4 regions of the Streptomyces sp. GL_141 genome follow, and region 2 is predicted to be linked to each of the others. Evidence: riboswitches for the same ligand, from Rfam matches in the RefSeq annotation. Region 2 holds a riboswitch; each other region holds the start of a gene.
The links. A riboswitch is a leader RNA that binds a small molecule or an ion and turns the genes downstream of it on or off. The one in region 2 is predicted to bind cobalamin.
Positions count from the first base shown of each region.

Region 1: another riboswitch for cobalamin. It lies ahead of metE (5-methyltetrahydropteroyltriglutamate--homocysteine S-methyltransferase); the one in region 2 lies ahead of AC3IX6_RS11570 (ribonucleoside-diphosphate reductase subunit alpha).
Region 3: another riboswitch for cobalamin. It lies ahead of AC3IX6_RS29345 (cobalamin biosynthesis protein); the one in region 2 lies ahead of AC3IX6_RS11570 (ribonucleoside-diphosphate reductase subunit alpha).
Region 4: another riboswitch for cobalamin. It lies ahead of AC3IX6_RS04270 (ribonucleoside triphosphate reductase); the one in region 2 lies ahead of AC3IX6_RS11570 (ribonucleoside-diphosphate reductase subunit alpha).

Region 1 is NZ_CM174402.1:7,476,832-7,482,693, forward strand. It holds gene frc (formyl-CoA transferase) at 1-289, shown strand, start outside; gene AC3IX6_RS33325 (PAS domain-containing protein) at 364-771, opposite strand; gene fdhD (formate dehydrogenase accessory sulfurtransferase FdhD) at 880-1,728, opposite strand; gene AC3IX6_RS33335 (2-dehydropantoate 2-reductase) at 1,734-2,702, opposite strand; gene AC3IX6_RS33340 (GntR family transcriptional regulator) at 2,928-3,602, shown strand; cobalamin riboswitch at 3,690-3,915, shown strand; gene metE (5-methyltetrahydropteroyltriglutamate--homocysteine S-methyltransferase) at 4,090-5,862, shown strand, end outside.
Region 2 is NZ_CM174402.1:2,737,958-2,743,819, forward strand. It holds gene AC3IX6_RS11555 (carbon starvation CstA family protein) at 1-1,343, shown strand, start outside; gene AC3IX6_RS11560 (CstA-like transporter-associated (seleno)protein) at 1,340-1,537, shown strand; gene AC3IX6_RS11565 (GNAT family N-acetyltransferase) at 1,625-2,122, shown strand; cobalamin riboswitch at 2,189-2,317, shown strand; gene AC3IX6_RS11570 (ribonucleoside-diphosphate reductase subunit alpha) at 2,476-4,860, shown strand; gene AC3IX6_RS11575 (ribonucleotide-diphosphate reductase subunit beta) at 4,860-5,862, shown strand, end outside.
Region 3 is NZ_CM174402.1:6,601,980-6,607,841, reverse strand. It holds gene AC3IX6_RS29355 (inorganic phosphate transporter) at 40-1,308, shown strand; gene AC3IX6_RS29350 (hypothetical protein) at 1,338-1,559, shown strand; cobalamin riboswitch at 1,726-1,871, shown strand; gene AC3IX6_RS29345 (cobalamin biosynthesis protein) at 1,909-2,889, shown strand; partial or broken gene AC3IX6_RS29340 (cobyric acid synthase) at 2,886-4,406, shown strand; gene AC3IX6_RS29335 (putative cobaltochelatase) at 4,747-5,862, shown strand, end outside.
Region 4 is NZ_CM174402.1:979,530-985,391, forward strand. It holds gene AC3IX6_RS04250 (aminotransferase class V-fold PLP-dependent enzyme) at 1-229, opposite strand, end outside; gene AC3IX6_RS04255 (LysR family transcriptional regulator) at 268-1,191, opposite strand; gene AC3IX6_RS04260 (YybH family protein) at 1,396-1,767, shown strand; gene AC3IX6_RS04265 (anaerobic ribonucleoside-triphosphate reductase activating protein) at 1,764-2,414, opposite strand; gene AC3IX6_RS04270 (ribonucleoside triphosphate reductase) at 2,411-4,189, opposite strand; cobalamin riboswitch at 4,233-4,376, opposite strand; gene AC3IX6_RS04275 (glycoside hydrolase family 71 protein) at 4,499-5,862, opposite strand, start outside.

The sequences.
Region 1 (5,862 bases), 4.7 Mb from region 2:
CGAGGCGGTCGACATCCTGCGCACCTTCGAGGTGCCCTGCGCCCCCGTGCTCAGCATGAAGGAGCTCGCCGCCGACCCCGACATGCGCAAGAGCGGCACGATCGTCGAGGTCGAGCAGAAGGAACGCGGCACCTACCTGACGGTGGGCAGCCCGATCAAGTTCTCCGGCTTCACGCCCGAGATCGAGGGCGCGCCGCTGCTCGGCGAGCACACCGACGAGGTGCTCGCCGGCCTCGGCTACGACGCGGACGCCATCCGCAGGCTCCACGAGGGCCGGGTCGTCGCCTGACCCACCCGAACCGGAAACCCAGGTGCCCTGCACGCGGTCCTCGCGTGCAGGGCACCTGGGCGTGTGCGGTGGTGTCAGGCCGGCCGCGCCTTCTCCCGGGCCCGTCGCGCGGTGACGTCCCGGATGACCGCGCCGCAGTGGCCGGCCGCGCCGTCGGGACCGGCCAGCAGCACCACGCTGAACTCGATGGACAGCCTGCGGCCGTCCGCCCCCACGGCGGGCACCGCCAGCAGATCGGCCTCCCCGTACCGGCTCGCCCCCTTCTCCATCGCGCTCACGAAACCGTCCCCGTGACGCTTGCGGTGCTTCTCGGGGATGATCAGGTCCAGGCTGCGCCCGGCGACCTCCGCGGCGGAGTACCCGAAGATGCGCTCGGCGCCCCGGTTCCAGTAGCGGATCAGTCCTTCGCGGTCGACGATCACCATGCCGTCGGGTGCCTGGGCGGCCATGCCCAGCACGACTTCGGGATCGAGCTCCGTCATGTCTCTCCTCGATTCAATGTCCTTGGAACATGGCTGAGGCGGGGCCTCTCCGGCGCAGGGGGCGCTCCCCGCCGGTAGAGACCCCGCCGCCGTGCAGCGGGGAGCGGGTCAGCCCCGGGAGGCCGCGGCCCGCAGGGCGATGCGGTGCTCGCCCGCGTACACGTTCATGGAGGCGCCGCGAAGGAATCCGACGAGGGTCAGGCCCGTCTCCGCGGCCAGGTCGACCGCGAGGGAGGACGGGGCCGACACCGCCGCGAGCACCGGAATGCCCGCCATCACCGCCTTCTGCGCCAGTTCGAAGGAGGCCCGCCCCGAGACCAGCAGCACGGTCCGCGACAGCGGCAGCATGCCGCCGCGCAGGGCGCGGCCGACCAGTTTGTCGACCGCGTTGTGCCGGCCCACGTCCTCGCGGACGTCGACGAGCTCGCCGTCCTCGGTGAACAGCGCGGCCGCGTGGAGCCCCCCGGTCCGGTCGAAGACCCGCTGGGCCGCCCGTAGCCGGTCGGGGAGACGGGCGAGCAGTGCGGGATCCAGCCGGACCGGGGGAGTGTCGTGGATCGGCCAGCGGGCCGTCGTGCGGACGGCGTCCAGGCTCGCCTTGCCGCACAGGCCGCAGGACGAGGTCGTGTACACGTTGCGTTCGAGCGTGATCTCGGGCAGCACCAGGCCGGGAGCCGTCCGCACGTCGACGATGTTGTACGTGTTGGCTCCGCCGGCCGTGGCTCCCGCGCAGTACAGGATGTTCCGCAGCTCCTCGGCGCTGCCCAGCACCCCTTCGCTGACGAGGAATCCCGCCGCCAGGGCGAAGTCGTCGCCCGGAGTGCGCATCGTGATGGCCAGGGGCCTGCCGTTGAGCCGGATCTCCATGGGCTCCTCGGCGACGAGGGTGTCGGGCCGGGTGGAGACCGCGCCCTCCCGGATGCGGAGCACCTTGCGTCGTTCCGTGACCCGTCCCACGGCGATCACGCCGTCCGCAGCGCGAGCAGGTCCGAGATGGCGTGGACGGTCCGGAGCGTCTGCACGGGAACCCCGGTGATCTCCGCCAGCTCCACCACGGCCGCCAGCAGCACGTCGAGTTCGAGCGGCTTGCCGCGCTCCAGGTCCTGGAGCGTGGAGGTCCGGTGGTCGCCGACGCGTTCCGCGCCGGCCAGCCGGCGTTCGATGGAGACCCCGACCTTGCAGCCGAGGGCCTCGGCGACCGCGAGGGTCTCCGTCATCATGACCTCGATGACCTTGCGCGTGCCGCCGTGCAGGCACATCTCCCGCATCGTGGCCCGGGACAGCGCACTGATCGGGTTGAAGGAGATGTTGCCGAGCAGCTTGACCCAGATGTCGTTGCGCAGGTCCTGTTCGACCGGGCACTTGAGGCCGCCCTCCTGCATGGCCTCGCTGAACGCGAGGCAGCGCTCGGAGAGGGACCGGTCGGGCTCGCCGATGGAGAAGCGGGTGCCTTCGAGGTGGCGCACGACCCCCGGACCCGCCAGCTCCGTCGCCGCGTAGACCACGCAGCCGATGGCCCGTTCGGGCGCGAGGACGGCGCTGACCGCGCCGCCGGGATCCACGCTCTCGATGCGGTGGCCCTCGTGCGGTCCGCCGTGCCGGTGGAAGTACCACCAGGGGATGCCGTTCTGGGCGGCGATCACGGCGGTGCCCTCGTGCAGCAGCGGCTCGATGAGCGGCCCGCACGCCGCGTACGAGTTGGCCTTGAGGCCGAGGAAGACGTAGTCGACCGGACCGATCCCGGCCGGGTCGTCGGTGGCGTGGGCACGGGCGGTGAAGTCTCCGCGGGGGCTGAGCACCCGGACCCCGTGCTCCCTCATGGCCGCCAGATGGGGTCCGCGGGCGACGAGGTGCACATCGGCGCCCGCCCGGTGCAGCGCGGCACCGACGTAGGCGCCGATCGCACCGGCGCCCAGAACTGCGACTTTCACCATGTGGCACTCCGTTCGGTCGAGGGTACCGAGGAACTGCCGAACGTTGTCGACGAAATATTGTCTACAGGATGGAATCCTGGTCGGCAAGGGCTGACGCAGGCCGGGGGAGGGGGAGTTGGCCGTCCGGGTGGTCGGCGCGGTGCGCCGTAGACTGTAGGCGAAAGACAATCCATCATGGGGTTTCGCTACGCAGCCGACGGCGCTGCCCAGGAGGGGACCGCGATGTTGTCGACAGGACTGCCGCAGGGGGCGGTGCCCAAACTCGAACGGCCCGGCCCGCTGCGTGACCGCGTCTACGGGGCCCTGCTGGAGCTCATCACCACCCGCGCCCTCCAGCCCGGGCAGCACCTCGTCGAGAGCGAACTCGCCGGACACCTCGGGGTGTCCCGGCAGCCGGTACGGGAGGCGCTGCAGCGTCTGAGCACCGAGGGATGGGTCGATCTGCGGCCCGCCCAGGGGGCGTTCGTGCACGAGCCGACCGAGGAGGAGGCGGACCAGCTCCTCACGGTCCGCACGCTCCTGGAGGCCGAAGCCGCCCGGCTGGCCGCCGCCCACGCCGGCGCCGAGGCCGTCGCCGCGCTCGAAGAGCTGTGCGCGCAGGGGGAGCGGGCCGTCGCCGCGGACGACGTGGACACCGCGGTCAGGGCGAACGCCCGGCTCCACGCGAAGATCATGGAGCTCGCGGGCAACGCCGTCCTCGCCGAGCTGGCCGCGCAGGTGGACCGGCGCGTCCGCTGGTACTACACCCCCGTCGCCCGCCAGCGGGGCCACCAGTCCTGGGTGGAGCACCGCGAGCTGATCGCGGCGATCGCGAACCGTGACGGGCAGGCCGCGACGGCGATCATGCGCGCGCACACGGAACACACCCGCAAGACGTACCACGAGCGGGACAAGTAGCCGGTCACGGCGGGGAGGTCCCCTCCCGTGTCCCATTTCACCATCCGACATGTGGGAAGGCGCGCCCGTTCCCCGGCCGCCCGCCCTACTGTGGGCCTCGCAGCTGGTTCGCCCCCGTCCGCCAGGCGGGACGCGTCGTAAGAGGGAACCCGGTGGGAATCCGGGACTGCCCCGCAGCGGTGAGCGGGAACGACCGCCGTCATACGCACTGGGACCTGAACCGGTCCTGGGAAGCGACGGCCATTAGGTGCCCGCCGGGAGACCGGCAGGCGAGCCCGCGAGTCCGAAGACCTGCCCGTTGCCCGTGAGCGATCGACCGCGCACGGTTTCCCGGTGACCTCGTGGGCGGGTCGGCGTGCACCTCAGGCGGACCCTCCCGTCGCGTACCCCAGCCGTACGCGACCCCGGCGGTCCGCCCGTTCCGGCACCCTTCGCCTCCGCGACCCGTCACCGGGTTCATGGAGACACGCTCGCGAAGGAGAGTTCCGTGACCACCGAGTCCGCAGCCGCGCCCGTACGGGCCACCGTGTACGGCTACCCCCGCCAGGGACAGAACCGCGAACTGAAGAAGGCGGTCGAGGGCTACTGGAAGGGCCGCGTCAGCGCCGAAGCCCTCCGGGAGACCGCCCGCGACCTGCGCCGGACCAACTGGGCCCAGCTCGCCGGGGCCGGCATCACCGAGGTTCCGACCGGCGACTTCTCGTACTACGACCACGTCCTGGACACCACGGTCATGGTCGGCGCGATCCCCGACCGCCACCGGGCCGCCGTCGCGGAGGACGCCCTGGACGGCTACTTCGCGATGGCGCGCGGCACCCAGGACGTGGCCCCGCTCGAGATGACCAAGTGGTTCGACACGAACTACCACTACCTGGTCCCCGAACTCGGACCCGACACCGTCTTCACCGCCGAATCCGCCCGACAGGTCGCGGAGTTGAAGGAGGCCCTGGCCCTCGGTCACACCGCCCGCCCGGTCCTGGTCGGACCGGTGACCTACCTCCTCCTCGCCAAGCCCGCACCCGGCGTGGCCCCCGGCTTCGAGCCGCTCGCCCTGCTCGACCGGCTGCTGCCCGTCTACGCCCAGGTCCTCGCGGACCTGCGCGCGGCGGGCGCCGCATGGGTCCAGCTCGACGAACCGGCCCTGGTCCAGGACCGCACCCCGGCCGAACTGAACGCGGCGGCCCGCGCCTACCGCGAGCTCGGCGGCCTCACCGAGCGCCCCAAGCTGCTCGTCGCCTCCTACTTCGACCGGCTCGGTGACGCCCTGCCCGTCCTGGCGAAGGCACCCGTGGAGGGGCTCGCCCTCGACTTCACCGACCGGGCCGCAGCCAACCTCGACGACCTCGCCGCCGTCGGCGGCCTCCCCGGCAAGCGCCTGGTCGCCGGCGTGGTCAACGGCCGCAACATCTGGATCAACGACTACCAGAAGTCGCTGACTACCCTCGGCACCCTCCTCGGCCTCGCCGACCGGGTCGACGTGGCCGCGTCCTGCTCCCTGTTGCACGTCCCGATCGACGCCGACGCCGAGCGGGACACCGACCCGCAGATCCGGCGCTGGCTCGCCTTCGCCCGCCAGAAGACCACCGAGATCAGCACACTGGCCCGCGGACTGGCCCGGGGCACCGACGCGATCGCGGCCGAACTCGCCGCGAACCGGGCCGGCCTGGCCTCCCGCACCGCCTCCCGCATCACCCACGACCCGGCCGTCCGCGCCCGCACCGCGGCGATCACCGAGGCCGACGGCCACCGCGCCCAGTCCTACGCCGAACGGGCCGCCGCCCAGCGCGCCCACCTCGGCCTGCCGCTGCTCCCCACCACCACCATCGGCTCCTTCCCGCAGACCACGGACCTGCGCACGGCCCGCGCCGACCTGCGCGCCGGACGCATCGACACGGCGGCCTACGAGGACCGCATCCGCGCAGAGATCCGGGAGGTCCTCTCCTTCCAGGAGAAGACGGGCCTCGACGTGCTCGTGCACGGGGAGCCCGAACGGAGCGACATGGTGCAGTACTTCGCCGAGCAGCTCACGGGCTACCTCGCCACCCAGCACGGCTGGGTCCAGTCCTACGGCACCCGTTACGTCCGCCCGCCCGTGCTCGCCGGGGACGTCTCCCGTCCCGACCCGATGACCGTCCGCTGGACCACGTACGCGCAGGCGCAGACGGCCAAGCCGGTCAAGGGCATGCTCACCGGCCCGGTCACCATGCTCGCCTGGTCCTTCGTACGCGACGACCAGCCCCTCGGCGAGACCGCGCGCCAG
Region 2 (5,862 bases):
TCGCCCCGCGCGACTACCTCTCCACCTTCATGAAGGTGGGCACCATCGGGCTGCTCGCCCTGGGCGTGGTCATCGCCATGCCGACGCTGAAGATGCCCGCGGTCACCGACTTCGCCTCGCGCGGCGACGGCCCGGTCTTCGCCGGCTCGATGTTCCCGTTCGTCTTCATCACCATCGCCTGCGGAGCCCTGTCCGGCTTCCACTCCCTGGTCTCCTCCGGCACCACCCCGAAGATGATCCAGAAGGAGACCCAGGTCAGGGTCATCGGCTACGGCGCGATGCTGACCGAGTCCTTCGTCGCCATCATGGCGATCATCGCGGCCTGCATCATCGACCCGGGCCTGTACTTCGCCATCAACTCCCCCGGCGGGGTCGTCGGCGCCACCGTCGAGACGGCCTCGCAGGCCGTGACGAACTTCGGCTTCGCCATCTCCCCCGAGGCCCTCACCCAGGCCGCGAAGGACGTGGAGGAGACCAGCCTGCTGTCCCGTACGGGCGGCGCCCCGACCTTCGCACTCGGAATGTCGGAGATCTTCTCGGCTGTCATCGGCGGCACCGCGATGAAGGCGTTCTGGTACCACTTCGCGATCATGTTCGAGGCCCTGTTCATCCTGACGACGGTCGACGCCGGCACCCGCGTGGGCCGCTTCATGCTCCAGGACACCCTCGGCAACGTGCACAGGTCCTTCAAGGACGTCAGCTGGAAGCCGGGCGTCTGGTTCGCCAGCGCGGTCGTCGTCGGCGGCTGGGGCTACTTCCTGTGGGTCGGCGTCAAGGACCCGCTGGGCGGCATCAACCAGCTCTTCCCGCTGTTCGGCATCGCGAACCAGCTGCTCGCGGCGGTCGCCCTGGCCGTCTGCACCACCCTGCTGATCAAGTCCGGCCGGCTCAAGTGGGCCTGGGTGACGGGCGTTCCGCTGGCCTGGGACCTGGCCGTCACGCTCACCGCCAGCTACCAGAAGATCTTCTCCGACAACCCGAAGATCGGCTTCTTCGCGCAGCGGGACGTCTACCAGGACGGGATCGACGCGGGCAAGGTCCTCAAGCCCGCCAAGAACATGGACGAGATGCACACCGTGGTCACCAACGCCACGGTGGACGGCGTCCTGTCCGTGTTCTTCGCCCTGCTGATCATCATCGTGCTCGTGGACGCCGCCCGGACCTGCTTCAAGGCCATCCGCAAGCCCGAGTCGGTCACCATGGTCGAGTTCCCGTGGACCGAGTCCAAGATCGTCGCCCCGGCCGGTCTGATCCCGACCGCCGAGGAGCGGGCGGAACTCGCCGCCGCCGGCCTCGACTCGGGCGGCGGCCGCGTGCAGGACTCCGTACGGGAACCCGCGTGACGCGGCTGCGCCACGCGCTGGGCCGGGCCCGGTTCTTCGTACGGGAGTTCTCGGGCGAGGCGGCCTACGACCACTACGTGGCCCACGCCCGTACGCACGACCCCGACGCCGAGGTCCAGTCGCGCCGGGCCTTCGAACGGGCCCGCACGGACGCCCGCGAGGGCGACCCGCGCGAAGGGTTCCGCTGCTGCTGAACCGCTGAGCCGCAAAGGGCCGCCGCGTTCCGTCCACCCGACGGAACGCGGCGGCCCCTTTTCCTGCCCTGGCGCACACTCGGTGCCATGGACATCATCATCAGGACGGCGGCGGCCGCCGAATACGAAGAGCTCGGCGAGATCACCGCACGGGCGTACCTCGACGACGGACTGCTCGACTTCTCCGAGGACGACCCCTACCTGAGCCGGCTGCGCGACGTCGCCGGCCGGGCCCCCGACGGCGAGGTGCTCGTCGCGGAGTACGAGGGCACGCTGCTCGGCGGTGTGACCTTCGCGCCTCCCGGCAGCCCGCTGTGCGATATCGCGGGCCCCGGCGAGGCCGAGTTCCGGATGCTGGCCGTCTCCCCCGCGGCGCGCGGACGCGGTGCGGGCGAAGCCCTCGTACGGGCCTGCGTGAGCCGCGCCCGGGAGCTGGAGGGCGTGCGCCACCTGGTGCTGTCGACCACGGAGAAGATGCTCGGGGCACACCGGATCTACGACCGGCTGGGCTTCGTACGGACGCCCGAGCGGGACTGGTACCCGGTTCCGGGGCTCCCCCTGCTCACCTACCGCCTGGAGCTCTAGCGGTGCACCGCCCGCGAGGAGCGACACAACATGTGGGGGCTACCGCGAGCACCGGCCCCCACATGTATGCTCGTGCTCGCTGTCGTCGCAGGGGAATCCGGTGAGAATCCGGAACTGTCCCGCAACGGTATGAAATGCACCGATCCGCTCGGTGCATCCGCAAGTCCGAGGACCTGTCGACAGTGCGCCCGGCTCGACCGATCCGGGTGCAGACACGTCCGGGCCTCGCGGTTGGGCCGGTGGACGCCACGTGGCGCACGCGCACTGCCCTGCCAGGCACGCGCCCCCACGTGCGCCCCCTCGCGCCCCGCACCAACGGTGTTCCCGGAGCCGAGCGAGGGAGAGCTCCCCCCGTGACCATCGCGCCTTCCGCACCGCGCGCCGAGTCCGACCCGTCCGCCTACGAGGGTCCGGGGGCCGCGCTCCTGCGCACGCTCACCGAGCTGACCGCCGACCTGCCCGACACCGACCCCGGCCGGGTCGCCGCCGCCGCGCTGCGCGGCCGCAGCGCCGCCGCCGACGAGGCGGAGCTCCGTACGCTCGCCACCGAGGCGGCCGCCGGGCTGATCTCCGAGGACCCGGCCTACTCCCGCCTCGCCGCCCGCCTGCTGACGCTGGCCGTCCGCGACGAGGCCGCCGGCCAGGGCTCCACCTCCTTCTCCGGCTCCGTCGAGGTCGGCCACCGCGAGGGGCTCATCGCCGACCGCACCGCGGACTTCGTACGCCTGCACGCGAACCGGCTCGACGCGCTGGTCGGGCACGCGCTCGCCGAGGGCGCCGACGACCGCTTCGGCTTCTTCGGCCTGCGCACCCTGCACAGCCGCTACCTGCTGCGGCACCCGATCACCCGCCAGGTCATCGAGACCCCCCAGTACTTCATGCTGCGCGTGGCCTGCGGCCTCGCGGAGAACGAGAGCGTCCAGGCCGTCGAGGAAGTGGCCTCGCTGTACCGGCTGATGAGCCGCCTCGACTACCTGCCCTCCTCCCCCACCCTCTTCAACTCCGGCACCCGCCACCCGCAGATGTCCTCCTGCTACCTGCTGGACTCCCCGCTGGACGAGCTGGACTCGATCTACGACCGCTACCACCAGGTCGCGCGCCTCTCCAAGCACGCCGGCGGCATCGGCCTCTCGTACTCCCGCATCCGCGCCCGCGGTTCCCTGATCCGCGGTACGAACGGCCACTCCAACGGCATCGTGCCGTTCCTGAAGACCCTCGACGCCTCCGTCGCCGCCGTGAACCAGGGCGGCCGCCGCAAGGGCGCCGCCGCGGTCTACCTGGAGACCTGGCACGCGGACATCGAGGAGTTCCTGGAGCTCCGCGACAACACCGGCGAGGACCAGCGCCGCACCCACAACCTGAACCTGGCCCACTGGGTGCCGGACGAGTTCATGCGCCGCGTGAACGCCGACGCCGACTGGTCGCTGTTCTCCCCCGCCGACGTCCCCGAGCTGGTCGACCTGTGGGGCGACGCGTTCGACGCCGCGTACCGCAAGGCCGAGGAGTCGGGCCTGGCCCGCAAGTCCATGCCCGCCCGCGACCTGTACGGCCGGATGATGCGCACCCTCGCGCAGACCGGCCAGGGCTGGATGACCTTCAAGGACGCCTCCAACCGCACGGCGAACCAGACCGCCGAGCCGGGCACCGTCGTCCACTCCTCGAACCTCTGCACCGAGATCATCGAGGTCACCAACGACGGCGAGACGGCCGTCTGCAACCTCGGCTCGGTCAACCTCGGCGCCTTCGTCGTGGAGGGGGAGATCGACTGGGAGCGCCTGGACGAGACCGTCCGCACCGCGGTCACCTTCCTCGACCGCGTCGTGGACATCAACTTCTACCCGACCGAGCAGGCCGGCCGCTCCAACGCCCGCTGGCGTCCGGTGGGCCTGGGCGCGATGGGCCTCCAGGACGTCTTCTTCCAGCTGAAGCTGCCCTTCGACTCCCCCGAGGCGAAGGCGCTGTCCACGAAGCTCTCCGAGCGCATCATGCTCGCGGCGTACGAGGCCTCCTGCGACCTGGCCGAGCGCAGCGGCCCGCTCCCCGCGTGGGAGCAGACCCGCACGGCCCGCGGCGTCCTGCACCCGGACCACTACGAGGTCGAGCTGAACTGGCCGGAGCGCTGGGACGCGCTGCGCGCCCGGGTCGCGAAGTCCGGGATGCGCAACTCGCTGCTCCTCGCCATCGCCCCGACGGCGACCATCGCCTCCATCGCGGGCGTGTACGAGTGCATCGAGCCGCAGGTCTCCAACCTCTTCAAGCGCGAGACCCTGAGCGGGGAGTTCCTCCAGGTCAACGGCTATCTGGTGCAGGAGCTCAAGCGGCTCGGCGTCTGGGACGCCCAGACCCGCGAGGCGCTGCGCGAGTCCTCCGGTTCGGTCCAGGGCTTCGGCTGGATCCCGGCCGAGGTGCGCGACCTGTACCGCACGGCGTGGGAGATCCCGCAGCGCGGACTGATCGACATGGCGGCGGCCCGTACGCCGTTCCTGGACCAGTCCCAGTCGCTGAACCTGTTCCTGGAGACGCCCACCATCGGCAAGCTCAGCTCGATGTACGCGTACGCCTGGAAGCAGGGCCTCAAGACCACGTACTACCTGCGCTCGCGCCCGGCGACGAAGATCGCCCGCGCCGCGTCCGGCTCCGCCGTCCCGGCCGCCGCCACCCCGCTCCCGCAGGCCGTCGACGCCGACGCGCTGGCCTGCTCCCTTGAGAACCCCGAGTCCTGCGAGGCCTGCCAGTAATGAGCACCACCCAGTCCACCAAGAACCTCCTGGACCCGGGCTTCGAGCTCACGCTCCGCCCCATGCGCTACCCGGACTTCTACGAGCGCTACCGGGACGCGATCAAGAACACCTGGACGGTGGAGGAGGTCGACCTCCACTCGGACGTCGCCGACCTCGCGAAGCTGACGCCCTCCGAGCAGCACATGATCGGCCGGCTGGTCGCCTTCTTCGCGACGGGCGACTCGATCGTCTCGAACAACCTCGTGCTGACCCTGTACAAGCACATCAACTCCCCGGAGGCGCGCCTGTACCTGTCGCGCCAGCTCTTCGAGGAGGCCGTGCACGTCCAGTTCTACCTGACGCTGCTCGACACCTACCTGCCCGACCCGGACGACCGCGCGGCCGCCTTCGACGCGGTCGAGGAGATCCCCTCGATCCGCGAGAAGGCGCAGTTCTGCTTCCGCTGGATGGACTCGGTGGAGAAGATCGACCGCCTGGAGACGGCCGCCGACCGCCGCCGCTTCCTGCTGAACCTGATCTGCTTCGCCGCGTGCATCGAGGGCCTGTTCTTCTACGGCGCCTTCGCGTACGTGTACTGGTTCCGCTCCCGCGGCCTGCTGCACGGCCTGGCGACGGGGACGAACTGGGTCTTCCGGGACGAAACCATGCACATGAACTTCGCGTTCGAGGTCGTGGACACGGTCCGCAAGGAGGAGCCCGAGCTCTTCGACGACGCGCTCCAGCAGCAGGTCGTCGACATGCTGAAGGAGGCCGTCGAGGCGGAGCTGCAGTTCGGCCGCGACCTGTGCGGTGACGGCCTGCCGGGCATGAACACCGAGTCGATGCGCGAGTACCTGGAGTGCGTCGCGGACCAGCGCCTGGTCCGCCTCGGCTTCCCGCCGGTCTACGGCTCGCAGAACCCGTTCTCCTTCATGGAGCTCCAGGGCGTCCAGGAGCTGACGAACTTCTTCGAGCGCCGCCCGTCGGCCTACCAGGTCGCGGTCGAGGGCACGGTCGACC
Region 3 (5,862 bases), 3.9 Mb from region 2:
GGTCCACGAACCACTGACGTCAAACAGAAGCCTGGGTAAATGGAGCACATAACGCTTCTCCTCGGGATCGTGATCATCACCGCTCTCGTGTTCGATTTCACGAACGGTTTTCACGACACGGCCAACGCGATGGCCACCACCATCTCGACCGGCGCCCTCAAGCCCAAGACCGCGGTGGCGATGTCCGCCGTGCTCAACCTCGTCGGCGCTTTCATGTCCGTGGAGGTCGCCAAGACGATCTCCAAGGGACTGGTCAACGAGGAAGGCATCCAGCCGGAGGTCATCTTCGCCGCCTTGGTCGGCGCGATCCTCTGGAACCTCGTCACCTGGCTGGTCGGACTGCCCTCGAGCTCCTCGCACGCCCTGATGGGCGGCCTGATCGGTGCGGCCGTGGCCTCCGCCGGCATGGGCGCCGTCAACGGCAGCGTCGTCGTCACCAAGGTGCTGATCCCCGCGATCGCCGCGCCGCTGGTCGCCGGCTTCGCCGCCTACCTGGCCACGAAGGTCACGTACAAGGTCGGCAAGGGCATGGGCGAGAAGACCTCGGCCAAGGGCTACCGCGCCGGTCAGATCGCTTCCGCGAGCCTCGTCTCGCTGGCGCACGGCACCAACGACGCGCAGAAGACGATGGGCATCATCACCCTGGCGCTCGTCGCCGGCGGCGCCCTCGCTCCCGGCTCCAACCCGCCGGTCTGGGTCATCGTCTCCGCCGGTCTGGCCATCGCGATGGGCACCTACCTGGGCGGCTGGCGCATCATCCGCACCATGGGCAGCGGCCTGACCGACCTGCAGCCGCAGCAGGGCTTCGCCGCCCAGACCTCGGCCGCCAGCGTCATCCTGGCCTCCTCCTCCCTCGGCTTCTCCCTCTCGACCACCCACGCGTGCTCCGGCGCCGTCATGGGTTCGGGTCTGGGACGCAAGGGCGGCGTGGTCCGCTGGTCCACCGCCTCCCGCATGTTCATCGCCTGGGGCCTGACCCTCCCGGCCGCGGGCCTGGTGGCCGCGCTGGCCGAGCTGGTCATGCGCACCGGGGACATCGGCGTCGCCGGCGTCACGGTCTTCCTCGTCGGCTCCTGCGTCGCCATCTGGCTGATCTCGCGCCGCCAGGTCGTCGACCACACCAACGTCAACGAGGTCGCCCCGGCCGACGCCGAGGAGCCGGCCGGTGCCGTCACCACGGCCATGGCGGCCGTCGCCGTCCCGCCGACCGCCGCCGTCGGCAGCACCGCCGCGGTGACGGACGAGGAACTGAAGGCCACCATCCCGGCCGCGACGACGACTCCCGCGGCTCCGGCCGCGGCCGTCTGACCCCCGAGAACGACAGAGGATTCAGCGGTATGAAGATCGACTGGGAAGCACTCGGCTCCGTCTTCGGGGTCAGCCTCTCCGCCACCGTCGTCCTGGTGACCCTGTTCACCCTGGGTCTGATGGGGCTCTCCAAGCACGAGGCCGCCACCGAACAGGGCGGCGCCGCCACCCTGGCCCGCAGCGGTGCGTACGCCTGCTTCGCGCTCTGCGCGGTGGCCGTGGCCTACGGGATCTACCTGATCGTCGCCTGAGGCGCCGGACGGCACGTACGAAGGCTCCCTCGGGGTTCGTCCCGGAGGGAGCTTTCGCATGCCCCGGGCCCGCGCCCGACGCGCCCCGGGCCCCCGGCGCGGGCCCGGCACCGCCCCCTCCCCCGCCACCCCGCCGCAGGTCAACGGCGAGTTGACGGGCCTTCGCGCTGCGTGGTGGACTGCGCGAGCCATTACGGCGGCATGGAGAGGAAGTCCGGTGCGAATCCGGCGCGGTCCCGCCACTGTCACCGGCGCACGCGGACCCCGTGTGCGGCCGGGAGCCAGGAACTCTCGCCGCCGGACACGTCGAACCAGGGCGCGGACCCTGAGTGAGGACATACCTGCCACCATGCGTGCCGATCGCGTCTTCGCGTACGGCGTCACGGCGGGCCTGATCGGCGACCGGATCCTCGGGGATCCGCGCCGAGGGCACCCCGTGGCCGCCTTCGGACGAGCCGCCGCCGCCGTCGAACGCGCCCTGTGGCGCGACGACCGCGCGCGGGGCGCCCTGCACACCCTGCTGTGCGCTGGAGGCGCGGCCGCCGTCGGCGCGCTGGGCGCCCGCGCCGTGCGCTCCCGGCCCGCGGCCGCCCGCATCGCCCTCACCGCCGCCGCCACCTGGGCCGTCGTGGGCGGCACCTCGCTGGGCCGCGAGGCCCGCGCCATCGGCGGCGCGCTCGCCGCCGGGGACGCCGAGGTGGCCCGCGAGCGGCTGCCCCACCTGTGCGGGCGCGACCCGCAGGCGCTGGACGAGCAGCAGATGGCCCGCGCGGTCGTCGAATCGGTCGCCGAGAACACCTCCGACGCCGTGGTCGGGGCCCTGGTGTGGGGCGCCGTCGCGGGCGTCCCCGGGCTGCTGGCCTTCCGCGCCGTGAACACCCTGGACGCGATGGTCGGCCACAAGTCCCCCCGCCACCTGCGCTACGGCTGGGCCTCGGCCCGGCTCGACGACGTGGCCGGCTGGCCGGGCGCCCGGCTGACGGCCCTCGCCGCCGTACTGGCCGGGCCCGACCGGCGAGGAGCCGTACGGGCCTGGCGCGCGGATGCCGCCAAGCACCCGAGCCCCAACGCGGGCCCCGTGGAGTCCTCCTTCGCCGGGGCGCTCGGCGTACGGCTGGGCGGAACCCTGGCGTACGCGGGCCGGGTCGAACACCGGGCCGTGCTCAACGGAGCGGCCGGGCGGCCGGTGGAGGTCGCCGACATCGAACGGGCGGTGCGGCTGTCGCGCCAGGTGACGTGGCTGGCGCTCGGGGCCTGTGTGGCCGCCCGGACGCTGGTCTCCCGGACGCTGGTCTCCCGTACGACGAAGAAGAAGGGGCGGCGCGCATGAGCGACGGCGCGAAGCGCGGCGGGGGCCTCCTCGTCGCCGGTACGACCTCGGACGCGGGCAAGAGCGTGGTCACGGCGGGCATCTGCCGGTGGCTGGCCCGGCAGGGCGTGAAGGTGGCCCCGTTCAAGGCACAGAACATGTCCCTGAACTCCTTCGTGACGAGGGAGGGCGCCGAGATCGGCCGCGCACAGGCCATGCAGGCCCAGGCGGCCCGCGTGGAGCCGACCGCACTGATGAACCCGGTGCTGCTCAAGCCCGGCAGTGACCGGAGCAGCCAGGTGGTGCTGCTGGGCAAGCCGGTGGGCGAGATGAGCGCGCGGGGCTACCACGGGGGGCGGCAGGAGCAGTTGCTCGGCATCGTCACGGACTGCCTGGAGCAGTTGCGGGGCACGTATGACGCCGTGATCTGCGAGGGGGCGGGCAGCCCGGCCGAGATCAATCTGCGCCGGACCGACATCGTGAACATGGGCATCGCGCGGGCCGCGCGGTTCCCGGTGGTCGTCGTCGGCGACATCGACCGGGGCGGGGTCTTCGCGTCCTTCTTCGGCACGACGGCGCTGCTCTCGCCCGAGGACCAGTCGCTGATCGCGGGCTACCTGGTCAACAAGTTCCGCGGCGACGTCACCCTGCTGGAGCCGGGCATGGAGATGCTGCGCGGCCTGACCGGGCGGGCGACGTACGGGGTGCTCCCCTTCCAGCACGGGCTGGGCATCGACGAGGAGGACGGCCTGCGGGTCTCCCTGCGGGGCGCGGTACGGGAATCCGTGGTCGCCCCGCCCGTCGGCGAGGACGTGCTGCGGGTCGCGGTCTGCGCGGTGCCGCTGATGTCCAACTTCACGGACGTCGACGCGCTCGCGGCGGAGCCCGGGGTGGTCGTGCGGTTCGTGGACCGCGCCGAGGAACTGGCCGACGCCGACCTGGTCGTCGTCCCCGGCACCCGCGGCACGGTCAAGGCCCTGGCCTGGCTGCGCGAACGCGGGCTGGCGGACGCGCTGGCCCGGCGGGCCGCCGAGGGCCGGCCGGTCCTGGGCATCTGCGGCGGGTTCCAGCTCCTCGGCGAACACATCGAGGACGAGGTCGAGTCGAAGGCCGGCTCCGTGCCGGGGCTCGGGCTCCTTCCGGTACGGGTCCGCTTCGAACGGGAGAAGACCCTGGCCCGGCCCGTCGGCTCGGCGCTGGGCGAGCCGGTGGAGGGGTACGAGATCCACCACGGCGTGGCCGAAGTCCTCGGCGGAACGCCCTTCCTGGACGGATGCCGGGTCGGGTCGGTGTGGGGCACCCACTGGCACGGCTCGCTGGAGTCGGACGGCTTCCGCCGGGCCTTCCTCCGCGAGGTCGCGGCTGCGGCCGGCCGCCGCTTCGTCCCGGCCCCGGACACGTCGTTCGCCTCCCTGCGGGAGGAACAGCTCGACCTGCTGGGCGACCTGATCGAGGAACACGCGGACACGGACGCGCTGATGCGGCTCATCGAGACCGGAGCCCCGTCGGGCCTCCCCTTCCTCCCCCCGGGCGCGCCATGACCGGCGCAGCCCTGCGGGGGCCGTCCCCTACCCGCCCTTCCACCGTTCCCCGGGGCTCCGCCCCGGACCCCTCGGGGGCCAGCCCCCGGACCCCCGCTCCTCAAACGCCGGAGGGGCTGGATTTTCCGGCCCCCGGCGGTCACGTGCGGGCCGACGCCGATCACATCCAGCCCCGCCGGCGTTTGAGGCGCGGGGTCCGGGGCGGAGCCCCGGGGAACGGGCGAAGGGCGGGTAGGGGAACTCCGCCCCGCGCAGCGGCGCACCCGCAGCCCGGACCCGCCGTCCACGCCCGCCCGCGCACGCGTACCCGTACACCCATACAAGAAGGGGCCACCGCATGAGCACGCCCTACCCGTTCACCGCACTGGTCGGCCAGACCGACCTGCGCCTCGCGCTGCTGCTCAACGCCGTGAGCCCCGCGGTCGGCGGTGTTCTCGTGCGCGGTGAGAAGGGGACCGCCAAGTCCACCGCCGTCCGCGCCCTGTCCACCCTGCTGCCGCAGGTGGACGTGGTCCCCGGCTGCCGGTTCAGCTGCGCGCCCACCGCCCCGGACCCCGCCTGCCCCGACGGCCCCCACGAGCCGGGACCGGCCGCCGCGCGGCCCGCCCGCATGGTGGAGCTGCCCGTCGGCGCCTCGGAGGACCGGCTCGTCGGCGCCCTCGACATCGAACGCGCCCTCGCCGAAGGCGTGAAGGCCTTCGAGCCCGGCCTGCTCGCCGACGCGCACCGCGGGATCCTGTACGTCGACGAGGTCAACCTGCTCCACGACCACCTCATCGACCTGCTCCTCGACGCCGCCGCGATGGGCGCCTCCTACGTCGAGCGCGAGGGCGTCTCCGTACGGCACGCCGCCCGTTTCCTCCTCGTCGGCACGATGAACCCCGAGGAGGGCGAGCTCCGCCCGCAGCTGCTCGACCGGTTCGGGCTGACCGTCGAGGTCGCCGCCTCCCGCGAGCCCCTCCAGCGGGTCGAGGTGGTGCGTCGCCGGCTCGCCTACGAGGACGACCCCGCGGGGTTCGCGGGCCGCTGGTCCGGGGACGAGGAAGCGGTGCGCGCCCGGGTGGTGGCCGCGCGGGCGCTGCTCCCGCAGGTGCGCCTCGGCGACACCTCGCTGCTGCAGATCGCGGCGACCTGCGCCGGTTTCGAGGTCGACGGCATGCGCGCCGACATCGTGATGGCCCGTACCGCGACCGCGCTCGCCGCCTGGGCCGGACGGACCGAGGTGCGCAAGGAGGACGTGCGGCAGGCCGCCCTGCTGGCGCTCCCCCACCGGCGCCGCCGCAACCCCTTCGACGCGCCGGGTCTCGACGAGGAGAAGCTGGACCGGATCCTGGACGGGTTCCCGGACGACGAGCCGGAGCCCGAGCCCGAGCCGGAGCCGGAGGGTCCGGGCAAGGGCCCGGAGGACGGCGGCCCGGACGGCGGCGGCCCCGATGGCGGGGGCGGCGTACCC
Region 4 (5,862 bases), 1.8 Mb from region 2:
CCTGTGCCCGGAGGGCGGCCTGCGCCTCCTGGACGGGGACGGGCACCGCGCCGAACGACCCGTGGTTCAGGTGGCTGACCTCGGGAGAGAGCCGGAACAGCTCCCGCCCGCCCGGGAATTCGGCGGGACGGCGTATCGACCCGTTGCGTGAGGCGGCCCCGGCCCGCCCGGCGGCATCGGCGGGATCGACGCGGTCGGTGCGGTCGGTCGGCTCGGCGGGCTGGGTCACGTGGGACCTCCGTGGGTGCGGCGCGGCTGTCGGGCCGATCATGCCCCGCCGCCCGGCGGAGCGACAGCCCCTCCTCCGGCCATCGCGGGGGCGAAGGCGCGGCGGCACCGCAGGAGCAGCTCCCGTACGGCGGGACCGCGGGTATCGCGCCAGACGAGGGAGAGCAGGGCCGGGATCTCCACGTCCTCGATGGTCCGGGCGGTGAGCCGGTCGCCGTACGACGCGGCCATCGAGGCGCTCAGGACGGCGACCCCGAGGCCACGCGCGGCGAGGTCAGCCACGGCGTCGGAGGCGCCGGCCTCCAGGGCGATCGAGGGCTCCAGGCCCTGTCCGGCGCAGGCCCGGTCGAACACCGTGCGCAGGCCGGTGCCCGGCGGCATGCAGATGACCGGATGTCCGCGGAGGTCGCGGAGGGTCACCCGGTCAGCTCCGGCCAGCGGATGCCCGGGCGGGACCGCGACGACCAGGCGCTCGCTGACGAGGGTGAGGGCCTCCAGTCCGTCGGGGGTGGTGGCGGCGGTTCCCACGAGGGCCAGGTCGACGGCGCCGGTGCGCACGGCTTGCACCAGCCGGTCGGAGTTGTCCTCCAGCAGGGCGATCTCCACGCCGGGGTGGGCCCGGTGGAAGGCGGCGAGGGCGTCGAAGAGGGGGGTGAGGGTGCAGCCGACGACCATGCCTACGGTGAGGCGGCCGCGGATCAGGCCGGTCACCTCGCCCACCGCCTGGGCGAGGGCCGCGGTCGCGGCCAGGGCCGTGCGGGCGTGTTCGAGGGCGGCCCGGCCCGCGGCGGTGAGGGTGGCGGTGCGGCCGGACCGGTCGAAGAGCTCGGCCCCCAGCTCCTGTTCGAGGCGGCGGATCTGGGCGCTGACCCCGGACTGGCTGATGTGGACGCGCTCGGCCGCGCGGGTGAAGTTCTGCTCCTCGGCGACCGCGACGAAGTATTCGAGCTGCCTCAGTTCCATGACCAGGAATTCTAGCTTCCAGCAGAACCAGCTGTTGGACTTCTGATCATCGGGCGGTGAGGCTTGAACCAGACCCCGAGCACACCCCGGGAGACCCCTCGACCGCAGGAGGAAGCCGTGCCGGAGACCACTGACCACGCATCTGACCACGCATCGCAGCACGCATCGCACGACCCGTCGCCGTACGCGTCGTACGAGAAGGCCCTGCGCCCCGAGGACATCACCCGCCTGTTCGTCGAGCGGTCCAACGCCGGCGACGCGGCCGGGGTCGCCGCCCTCTACGAGGAGGACGCCGTGATGGCCTTCCCGCCCGGGGAGCTGACGGTGGGGCGGGAGGCCATCCGGGCCCTGTGGCAGCGGGTCCTGGAGCGGCGGCCCCGGTTCGAGCCCGAGCCGCCGCTGCCGACGCTGGTCAGCGACGGGATCGCGCTGACCTCGACTCCGCCGAGCGACGGCACGGGCGCCCGCGCCCAGGTGGTCCGCCGCCAGAGCGACGGCAGCTGGCTCCGGCTCCTGGACCAGCCGGAGTTCGCCCCCGCGCGGGCGGCCGGGCCGGAGCCGGCCGAGACCGCCTAGGCCGCCCGAGGGCGTACGGTCTGGCGGTGCGTCGGGGTTCCGCCCAGTTCGGCGAGCCAGGCGTCCAGGTCGGCCATGGCGGGCGGGTCCAGGAGGGCCGGGTCCACCGTGGTGCGGAGCTGGTGGGGCACCCCCGAGGCGAGCAGGAGGCGCAGGCTGCGCTCCGCCGAGGCGGCCGCGTGGCCGATGCCGGTGACCCGTTCGTAGCGGCCGGGCGGGGCCTTGACGTCGAAGCCGACCCAGTCCAGCAGGCCCGCGTCCAGCAGCCGGGCCAGGCGCCGGGGGAAGGCTCCCCCGGTGTGGAGGCCGACCTCCATGCCCAGCGCGCGGGCCTCCCGTACGGCTTGGGGCAGACCGCGCTGGAGCAGCGGTTCACCGCCCGAGAAGACGATCCCGTCGAGCAGCCCCGTCCGGCGGGCGAGGTGGCCGAGCACCTCGTCCCAGGAGACGGCGGCGGGGGCCCGGGCGGGCAGCAGGCCGGGGTTGTGGCAGTAACCGCACCGCCAGGGGCAGCCCTGGCAGAAGACGGTGGTGACCAGCCGGCCGGGCCAGTCGCAGGTGGACAGCCGGGACCAGCCGCCGATGCGGATGACCTCGCCGGGGGTGACCTCTCCGGGGGTGGCCGCGCCCGGCGCCGCGGTCGTCACACCGCCGCCTTGAAGTGGACGCGCTCGGCGTGTTCGCCCTTCTTGCCGATGTTGAAGGAGGACACCGGGCGGTGGTAGCCCATGACCCGGGTCCAGATCTCGCACGGCGCCCCGCACGTGGGGCAGTGGGGCCGCTCCCCCTCCAGGTAGCCGTGGTCCGCGCAGATGGAGAAGGTGGGGGTCACCGTCAGGTACGGGATCCGGAAGGTCTCCAGCGAGCGCCGGACCAGTTCGCGGCAGGCCTCCGCCGTCGGGATCCGCTCGGGGGTGTACAGGTGCAGGACGGTGCCGCCCGTGTACTTGCCCTGCAGTTCGTCCTGGCGCTCCAGCGCCTCGAAGGGGTCGTCGGTCCAGCCGACGGGCAGCTGGGAGGAGTTGGTGTAGTACGGGTTGGCGTCGGTGCCGGCCTGGAGGATGCCGGGGAAGCGGGCCCGGTCCTCCTTCGCGAAGCGGTACGTCGTGCCCTCGGCGGGGGTGGCCTCCAGGTTGTACAGGTGGCCGGTGCTCTCCTGGAAGTCCACCATCCGGGCCCGGACCCGGTCCAGGAGGCGGACCGCGAGGGCGTGGCCCTCGGGGGTGGTGATGTCGTGGGCGTCCGCGCTGAAGTTGCGGATCATCTCGTTGACGCCGTTGACCCCGATGGTGGAGAAGTGGTTGCGCAGGGTGCCCAAGTACCGCTTGGTGTACGGGAAGAGACCGCCGTCGATCAGGTCCTGGACGGTGATCCGCTTGAGTTCGAGGCTGTCCCGGGCGAGCTCGCACAGCCGGTCCATCCCGGCCAGCAGACCCGGCTCGTCGCCCGCGTAAAGGTGCCCGAGCCGGGCGCAGTTGAGGGTGACCACACCGAGGGAGCCGGTCTGCTCGGCGCTGCCGAAGAGGCCGTTGCCGCGCGCCCGCAGCTCGGTCAGATCGAGCTGGAGCCGGCAGCACATGGAGCGGATCATGTGGGGTTCGAGCTCGGAGTTGATGAAGTTCTGGAAGTACGGGAGCCCGTACTTGGCGGTCATCGCGAAGAGCCGCTCGGCGTTCTCGCTCTCCCAGGGGAAGTCGCGGGTGATGTTGTAGGTCGGGATGGGGAAGGTGAACACCCGCCCGGTGGCGTCGCCTTCCGTCATGACCTCGATGTACGCCCGGTTGATCATGTCCATCTCGGCCTGGAGCTCGCCGTAGGTGAAACCGGTCTCCTCCCCCGCGACCACGGGGATCTGTTCGCGCAGGTCCTCGGGGCAGGTCCAGTCGAAGGTGAGGTTGGTGAAGGGGGTCTGCGTGCCCCAGCGCGAGGGCACGTTGAGGTTGTGCACGAGCTCCTGGACGCACTGCCTGACCTGGTCGTACGTGAGCCTGTCGAGGCGGACGTACGGGGCGAGACAGGTGTCGAAGGAGGAGAAGGCCTGGGCGCCCGCCCATTCGTTCTGCAGGGTGCCGAGGAAGTTCACGATCTGGCCGACGGCCGAGGACAGGTGTTTGGGCGGGGCGGAGTCGATCTGGCCGGGGACCCCGTTGAAGCCCTCGGTGAGCAGGGTGCGCAGGGACCAGCCGGCGCAGTAGCCGGAGAGCATGTCCAGGTCGTGGATGTGGAGGTCGCCCTCGCGGTGGGCACGGGCCACGGCGGCGGGATAGACCTGTTCCAGCCAGTAGTTCGCGGTGACCTTGCCCGCGGCGTTGAGGATGAGTCCGCCGAGCGAATAGCCCTGGTTGGCGTTGGCGTTCACCCGCCAGTCCCGGCGGTCCAGGTATTCGGTCACGGTCTCTACGGCATTGATGACAGCAGTCACGGCAGCCCTCCCACGAGGCTCGGCACGGAAGAATGGCGGGCGCTCTTGAGGGCCCGTGCCGGCAGGTGTCGGACTCGTCCGCCGTGGCGGACTCACCGTTGCGGGGCAGTCCCGGATTCCCACCGGGTTCCCTGTTGCCTCGGTCGGGGGAAGGGAGCCCCGCCGAACCGGCAGAGCCAACACTACATATAGATGTGACAGCGGCATGCCACCACTACATATGGGGTGACAAAGGTCCCGGGGCAAGGGACTTCGGCCCCTGCGGACCCGCGCCGGCGCCCTGCGGACCTACGCCGGAGCCCTGCGGGCTCAGCTCCGGCCGCTGGTGGCGGCGTAGTACTGGAGGTCCTGCACCTCCACCGTGCGGTCCACCCGGTAGGGCAGTTCCACCCGGGCTCCGGCCTTGCCGCCCCGCACCACGGACGCCGAGCCGGCGCCCGGAGCCAGGGGCAGCAGCTCGGAGTGGACCCCGGCCGGGGCCGCGTGCGCGTCCTCGGCCGCCCCCACGGCCGTACGGATGCTCGCGGGCGCGGTCAGGAAGCTCAGCACCTCCACCGCGTCCCGGGCCGCGGCGCTGCCGCCCCGCAGCGACATCACGAGGGACTGGCCGCCGCTCGGGTCCGCGGCGGCGAACTGGGTGCGCGAGCTCAGGTACAGCGTGTCGCGGACGATCTTCGGCCAGCCGCCCGTCTTGAACCGGGTGAGGTAGTACGAGGAAAGGTCCAGGTAGGCATGGCCGTTGTGCAGCGAGGGCGCGAACTGGCTGCCCTCGCTGTAGTCGTTCCACGTGGTGAGCTGGACCCAGTCGGCCCCGTCCTCGATCGCGCGGTTCCATGTGGCGCGCAGGGTCGCGGTGTTGCCCGCCTCGTCGTAGATGCCCTGGTTGGGGCGGGCGTCCTGGACCGATACGGGCTGCATCCAGATCTTGCCCGCGGCGTGGGCGCGCCGGACGTCGCGCGTGGAGCTCTCCTGGCCGACGTAGCTGCGGCTGCCCCACTCGGAGAATCCGTGGCTGATGGGCTCGAACTCGGCGCTGTGCGCGCCGAAGTCGAGGAAGAGCGGGACGAAGGCGGTGCGGATGCCGTGCCGGTTCTTCAGGACGTCCATGACCCCGGTCCACCAGGCGACGCTCTTCTCCTCGGCCTTGAACGGCGAGACGACCAGCCGGCCGTCGGGGAGCCGGTGGGCGGCCGGGGCCTTGCCGAGCTCCGCGAGGAGGTCGGCGAGCACGGCCGGGTCGTCGGTGCCCAGGGAGGTCATGTCCGGCATCAGCATGACCTTGAAGCCCGGATCCACCGAACGGGCGGCCTCCATCAGGAGGTGGGAGCGTTCGCGGTTCTTCCCGGTCAGGGAGAGCAGGTCGAGGGTGAATCCGTCGATGCCCGCGGCGCGGGCCGTGCGGACCTCCTGCTGGAGGTTGGCGAGCTCCCAGTCCCCGGCTTTGGGCGGGACGGGCAGCGGGCGGTCGCGGAGCAGTCCGCCGTAGCGCTCGTGCTTGCCGTTCTCGCCGTCCGGCTTCAGGTAGTTGCGGGTGTAGTAGTCGGCGTCGGCGCCGACGTTGTCCAGGGAGAGCGGGTACGGGGTGAAGTAGTGGGCGAAGACCAGCTTCTTGCCGGCGGCGCCGGAGCGCAGCACGGCCGGCTGCGGCAGGTCGAAGGGCAGGGCTCCGGCGG